DNA from 3 places in the Streptomyces sp. NPDC006259 genome. Region 1 is predicted to be linked to each of the others. Evidence: predicted binding sites of a transcription regulator. Region 1 holds the regulator's gene; each other region holds the start of a gene.
The links. The regulator HrcA, encoded in region 1, represses chaperone genes, less so after heat shock. The targets are predictions, from matches to a motif close to TTNGCACTCNGNNNNNCNGAGTGCNAA.

Region 1 (2,265 bases):
CGCGCACAGCTCCTCCGCCGGCACCGTGTCCGCGCCCACCGCCGCGTAGACCTCCGCGCCGGCGAAGGCCGCCGCCCCGAAGACATGGTCGAAGTGAGGGTGCGTGAGCGCGAGATCCGTCACACGGTGACCGGCGAGTTCCTCGGCGCCCAGCCGCAGCCGGGCGCCCTCCGCGAGGCTCGACCCCGCGTCCACCAACAGCGCCCGTCCCTCCCCGACGACCAGCCCCGCCGTGCAGTCCCAGCCGGGCAGCCGGCACCGGCCGACCCCGGTGGCCACCCGCTCCCATCCCAGCTCTTCCCAAGTCACCGTCATACCGCGACGCTAGCCCTCACAGGCCCGCCGGGCGACCGACCTTGCCCAGGGTGTACCCGACAGCCGTACACTGGGCCGGGGAACGCTGGCACTCGGATGTGAAGAGTGCCAGGCAGGACGCCCGGGGGACCGGGACCGACTTCTGGAGGTGAGCGCGGATGCTGAGTGAACGCAGGCTCCAGGTGCTGCGCGCCATCGTCCAGGACTACGTCGGCACCGAGGAGCCCGTCGGCTCCAAGGCGCTCACCGAGCGGCACAACCTCGGCGTCTCCCCGGCGACGGTCCGCAACGACATGGCCGCCCTGGAGGACGAGGGGTACATCGCCCAGCCGCACACCAGCGCCGGGCGCATCCCCACCGACAAGGGATACCGGCTGTTCGTCGACAAGCTGGCCGGCGTCAAGCCGATGACGGCCCCCGAGCGGCGGGCCATCCAGAACTTCCTCGACGGCGCCGTCGACCTCGACGACGTCGTGGCACGGACCGTACGGCTGCTCGCGCAGCTCACCCGGCAGGTCGCCGTCGTGCAGTACCCGTCCCTGACCCGCTCCACCGTGCGCCACGTCGAACTGCTGTCGCTGGCGCCGGCCCGGCTGATGCTGGTGCTGATCACGGACACCGGGCGGGTCGAGCAGCGGATGGTGGACTGCCCGGCGCCCTTCGGCGAGGCCTCGCTGGCGGACCTGCGGGCGCGGCTGAACAGCCGGGTCGCGGGCCGCCGCTTCAGCGACGTGCCGCGCCTGGTCGAGGACCTGGCCGACGCCTTCGACGTCGAGGACCGCGGCACGGTCACGACGGTGCTCTCCACGCTGCTGGAGACGCTCGTCGAGGAGAACGAGGAGCGGTTGATGATCGGCGGCACCGCCAATCTCACCCGCTTCGGACATGACTTTCCCCTCACGATCCGACCCGTCCTGGAAGCCTTGGAGGAGCAGGTCGTGCTCCTCAAGCTCCTTGGCGAGGCGGGGGATTCGGGCATGACCGTACGCATCGGTCACGAGAACGCCTACGAGGGACTCAACTCCACTTCGGTGGTGTCGGTCGGCTACGGTTCGGGCGGCGAGGCAGTCGCCAAGCTCGGCGTGGTCGGACCGACCCGCATGGATTACCCGGGAACGATGGGAGCGGTACGCGCAGTGGCACGGTACGTCGGACAGATCCTGGCGGAGTCGTAAGTGGCCACGGACTACTACGCCGTTCTCGGCGTGCGCCGCGACGCGTCGCAGGAAGAGATCAAGAAGGCCTTCCGGCGGCTCGCACGCGAGCTGCACCCGGACGTCAACCCCGATCCGAAGACCCAGGAGCGGTTCAAGGAGATCAACGCCGCCTACGAGGTGTTGTCGGACCCGCAGAAGAAGCAGGTCTACGACCTCGGCGGCGACCCCCTGTCCCAGGCGGGCGGCGGCGCGGGCGGCTTCGGGGCCGGCGGTTTCGGCAACTTCTCCGACATCATGGACGCCTTCTTCGGTACGGCGTCGCAGCGCGGGCCGCGCTCGCGCACCCGGCGGGGCCAGGACGCGATGATCCGGCTGGAGATCGACCTCGACGAGGCGGCCTTCGGCACGACCAAGGACATCCAGGTCGACACGGCGATCGTCTGCGCCACCTGCAGCGGTGAGGGCGCGGCGCCGGGGACCACCGCGCAGACCTGTGACATGTGCCGCGGCCGTGGCGAGGTGTCGCAGGTGACGCGGTCCTTCCTCGGCCAGGTCATGACCTCGCGGCCCTGCCCGCAGTGCCAGGGCTTCGGCACCGTCGTGCCGACCCCCTGCCCGGAGTGCGCGGGCGACGGACGGGTGCGCTCGCGTCGCACCCTGACCGTGAAGATCCCGGCCGGCGTCGACAACGGCACCCGCATCCAGCTCGCCGGTGAGGGCGAGGTCGGGCCCGGCGGCGGACCCGCCGGCGACCTGTACGTCGAGATCCACGAGTTGCCGCACGCGCAGTTCC
Region 2 (2,265 bases), on a different contig from region 1:
CCGACCTGGAGAAGAACCACACCGGCATCGCCGCCCGCGTCCTCGACGACCAGGGCAAGCTGCGCCGGTTCGTCAACGTGTACGTCAACGACGACGACGTCCGCTTCGAGCAGGGGCTGGACACGGTGACCCCGGACGGCGCCGGCGTCTCGATCATTCCGGCCGTGGCCGGCGGCTGACACACGTTCCGTACCCGCCGGTAGTAACCGTCGGTAACGGTAATGACCGAGAGTTCATCGAATTGCCCCCTCCGCGAGAGAAACGGAGGGGGCAATTCAGTGTGGTTGAGCGCGGTACAGTTGGGGAACACGCCGCCCATTGCACGCCGACCACAGAGATGTTCCGTCGGTGCGGGCGATGAGAAGTAGCCAAAGTGTGCATGCCTTTTGCGCCTTTCATTCCCTTTGCGGGGCCCGACTTGCCCTGAATCCAGGCGAATCCTCACTCTTCTCCGGACCCTCCGCGTCCAGAATTCTCGTCCGATTGACCTGTTGCAGAGGGCAGTTGGACAGATACATTCGGCCGCGGTCGACGCGTTCCGGCGCACGCCCCCAACCAACTTGGGGGGTGAGGTCTGACCCGGATTCGCGAAGTGCGGATCTGTGCAAGGGCCAGTAATAGGGGAGTTAGGCATGGCTCAGGGCACCGTCAAGTGGTTCAACGCGGAGAAGGGGTACGGCTTCATCGCGGTCGACGGTGGTGCGGATGTTTTCGTCCACTACAGCGCGATCCAGATGGACGGATACCGCACCCTGGAAGAGGGCCAGCGGGTCGATTTCGAGATCTCGCAGGGTCAGAAGGGGCCGCAGGCGGACATGGTCCGGCTCGCGACCGGCTGAAGCACGCGCCGACTTGCAGCGACGTTCTTCTGTTCCATCGTCGAAGGGCTCGCACCTCCCGGGGTGCGGGCCCTTCGGCATGTCCGGTACGGGCCCTCGGCGTGTCCGGCGCGGGCCCTTCGGTATGTCCGGTGCGGGCCCCGCGGCGTGTCCGTGCGGCCGGCCGGACGGTGGTACGGCTCCCTCCACCTGCGGATTCCGGGGTGCCGCAGGTGCCCTGCGGCGCCCGGAACGCCACGCCCCGACGGCTCCGCCGCGCGGGCGCACCTTGCACTCGGCCGGGTCGAGTGCTAATCATTGGCGTTAGCACTCTGATGGTGAGAGTGACAACGAAGGACCGGGTCGGTGAGGCCCGCAGGCCAGGTGGGGCAAGGAACCACAGGGCAGGCGAGCCGTCCGTCGCGGGCGCGGGCGCGGTCCGAAGGAATCACCCCCAGTCCTGGAGGGACCACTTCACATGGCCAAGATCATCGCGTTCGACGAGGAGGCGCGGCGCGGCCTCGAGCGCGGCATGAACCAGCTCGCGGACGCCGTGAAGGTGACGCTCGGCCCCAAGGGCCGCAACGTCGTCCTCGAGAAGAAGTGGGGCGCCCCCACGATCACCAACGATGGTGTCTCCATCGCCAAGGAGATCGAACTCGAGGACCCGTACGAGAAGATCGGCGCCGAGCTGGTCAAGGAAGTCGCCAAGAAGACGGACGACGTCGCCGGCGACGGTACGACCACGGCCACCGTGCTGGCCCAGGCGCTGGTCCGCGAGGGTCTGCGCAACGTAGCCGCCGGCGCCAACCCGATGGCCCTCAAGCGCGGTATCGAGAAGGCCGTCGAGGCCGTCTCCGGTGCCCTGCTCGAGCAGGCGAAGGATGTCGAGACCAAGGAGCAGATCGCTTCGACGGCCTCCATCTCCGCCGCCGACACCCAGATCGGCGAGCTGATCGCCGAGGCCATGGACAAGGTCGGCAAGGAAGGCGTCATCACGGTCGAGGAGTCGCAGACCTTCGGTCTCGAACTCGAGCTGACCGAGGGCATGCGCTTCGACAAGGGCTACATCTCGGCGTACTTCGCGACCGACATGGAGCGTATGGAGGCCGTCCTCGACGACCCGTACATCCTGATCGCGAACTCCAAGATCGCCAACGTCAAGGACCTGCTCCCGCTCCTGGAGAAGGTCATGCAGTCGGGCAAGCCGCTGCTGATCATCGCCGAGGACGTCGAGGGCGAGGCCCTGTCGACCCTGGTCGTCAACAAGATCCGCGGCACCTTCAAGTCCGTCGCGGTCAAGGCCCCGGGCTTCGGCGACCGCCGCAAGGCGATGCTGAACGACATCGCCATCCTCACCGGCGGCGAGGTCATCTCCGAGGAGGTCGGGCTCAAGCTCGAGAACACCTCCCTGGACCTCCTGGGCAAGGCCCGCAAGGTCGTCATC
Region 3 (2,265 bases), on a different contig from region 1:
CGTGCCGTCGGAGGGGCCGGCGGCGGAGCGGGGCGGGCGACCGCAGGGGCGGGCGCCGGAGCGGGGCGCTCCGTCGGCGGACCAGGCGCCCGGGACGAGCCCGAGGGCTGAGCGGGGCCTGCCGTCGGTGGGCCCGGTGCCGGAGCGGAGCCCGAGCGCCGAGGAGGGCGTACGCGCGCGGGTCCCGGCCGGGGAGCAGCCGTACCGCCGTTGGGGCCTGGCCGCCCCGCTCGCGCCCGCTCCCCGCCCCGCCGGCACGCCGTCGACCGCTCCCCTCGCGGGCAGCCCGGGCCGCCGGGGCCGCCCCGCCCTCCCGCCGGTCGTCGACCGGATCGCCACCCGCGACAAGGTCGTCTTCCTCACCTACGACGACGGCGTCGAACGCGACCCCCGCTTCGTCGCCATGGTGCGTGAGCTGCGCCTCCCCGTCAGCATGTTCCTCACCGACAGCGTGGTGGGCCCCGGCTACGCCCACTTCGCCCGGCTGCGGTCGGTCGGCGCCGGCCTCCACAACCACACCCTCGACCACGCCGCCCTGCGCGGCCTGCCCTACGCCGGCCAGCGCGCGGAGATCTGCGGCCAGCAGGACAAACTCAGGTCCCGCTTCGGCCTGCGCCCCCGCCTGTTCCGCCCGCCCTACGGCACGTACGACAGGACCACCCTGCGCGCGGCCGCCGACTGCGGCATCACGGCGGTCGTCCTGTGGCGGGCCTCGACGGGCCCCACCGGCCTCACCTACGCCCACGGCCCCCACCGTCTGGGCCCCGGGGACATCGTCGCCCTGGACCCCGACGCGACGAGCGGCCCGAACCTCCGGGAACGCACGACGCGGCTGCTGCGGCAGATCCAGGACCGGGGGCTGACGGTGGGTCGCCTGGAGGACTACCTCTGAGGGTGGCCGCGGGGACCGCTCCCGGCTTCCGGCCCCGGCCCGTCGACTCCCGGCGTCGCCGGGGCGACTCCCGGCGTCGGCCCGTCGTCCGCCTTCGCCCCGGGAGGCGGACGGCCGGGGTTCGAGGACAAGGCCCGTCCACGGCCGGAAGCGAGAACCCGGGGCGGCGAGTGGGGCGGCGAGTGGGGCGGCGAGTGAGGCGGCGATCTCTCCTGACGACGGCCGCACCGACACGCCGCGCGTTCCCCTGACGCGGCCGCACCGAGACGCCGCGACAGGGCCGCCCAGGTCGGCCGAGACCGGCCGACGCGCCGCGCGCATTGGCACTCCGCTTGACCGAGTGCTAACCACAGTCATAGTCTCAGTCCTGGCACTCCCCACTGGAGAGTGCCAATAGCGACGGGCAGGTCCGGCACCCGCGACGACGGATCCACCTGGTCGCCACCTCAGACAGTTAACCCCGTGAGATCTCCGAAGGGGGAGGTCGGATCGTGACGACCACCAGCTCCAAGGTTGCCATCAAGCCGCTCGAGGACCGCATTGTGGTCCAGCCGCTCGACGCCGAGCAGACCACGGCCTCTGGCCTGGTCATCCCGGACACTGCGAAGGAGAAGCCCCAGGAGGGCGCCGTCCTCGCAGTCGGTCCGGGTCGCTTCGAGAACGGCGAGCGCCTGCCGCTCGACGTCAAGGTCGGCGACGTCGTCCTGTACAGCAAGTACGGCGGCACCGAGGTGAAGTACAACGGCGAGGAGTACCTCGTCCTCTCGGCCCGCGACGTGCTCGCGATCATCGAGAAGTAATTCACCCAGTACTGCAGTGAACTGCGCCCCTGGCCCCCGCGTCTTTGTGAAGCCGGGTGCTGGGGGCGCGGTTCGTTTCTCCCACGTTTTCCGAGAGGGCTGAACCGCTCCCATGGCGAAGATCCTGAAGTTCGACGAGGACGCCCGTCGCGCCCTCGAGCGCGGCGTCAACAAGCTTGCCGACACGGTCAAGGTGACGATCGGCCCCAAGGGCCGCAACGTCGTCATCGACAAGAAGTTCGGCGCCCCCACCATCACCAACGACGGTGTCACCATCGCCCGCGAGGTCGAGCTGGACGACCCGTACGAGAACCTCGGCGCGCAGCTGGTGAAGGAGGTGGCGACCAAGACCAACGACATCGCGGGTGACGGCACCACCACCGCCACCGTGCTCGCCCAGGCGCTGGTCCGCGAGGGCCTGAAGAACGTCGCCGCCGGCGCGTCGCCCGCCCTCCTCAAGAAGGGCATCGACGCCGCGGTCAAGGCCGTCTCCGACGAGCTGCTCGCCACGGCCCGCCCGATCGAGGAGAAGTCCGACATCGCCGCCGTGGCCGGGCTGTCCGCACAGGACAC

Region 2: the regulator HrcA is predicted to act here: its motif matches at 1,107-1,133, upstream of groL (chaperonin GroEL).
Region 3: the regulator HrcA is predicted to act here: its motif matches at 1,213-1,239, upstream of groES (co-chaperone GroES).

Annotation. Positions count from the first base shown of each region.
Region 1 is NZ_JBIAHY010000001.1:930,131-932,395, reverse strand. Features, by position in the region: gene ACFYO5_RS03925 (MBL fold metallo-hydrolase) at 1-315, opposite strand, end outside; gene hrcA (heat-inducible transcriptional repressor HrcA) at 474-1,490, shown strand; gene dnaJ (molecular chaperone DnaJ) at 1,491-2,265, shown strand, end outside.
Region 2 is NZ_JBIAHY010000008.1:261,786-264,050, reverse strand. Features, by position in the region: gene ACFYO5_RS30945 (MoaD/ThiS family protein) at 1-179, shown strand, start outside; gene ACFYO5_RS30940 (cold-shock protein) at 633-839, shown strand; gene groL (chaperonin GroEL) at 1,297-2,265, shown strand, end outside.
Region 3 is NZ_JBIAHY010000004.1:248,436-250,700, forward strand. Features, by position in the region: gene ACFYO5_RS17810 (polysaccharide deacetylase family protein) at 1-892, shown strand, start outside; gene groES (co-chaperone GroES) at 1,384-1,692, shown strand; gene groL (chaperonin GroEL) at 1,805-2,265, shown strand, end outside.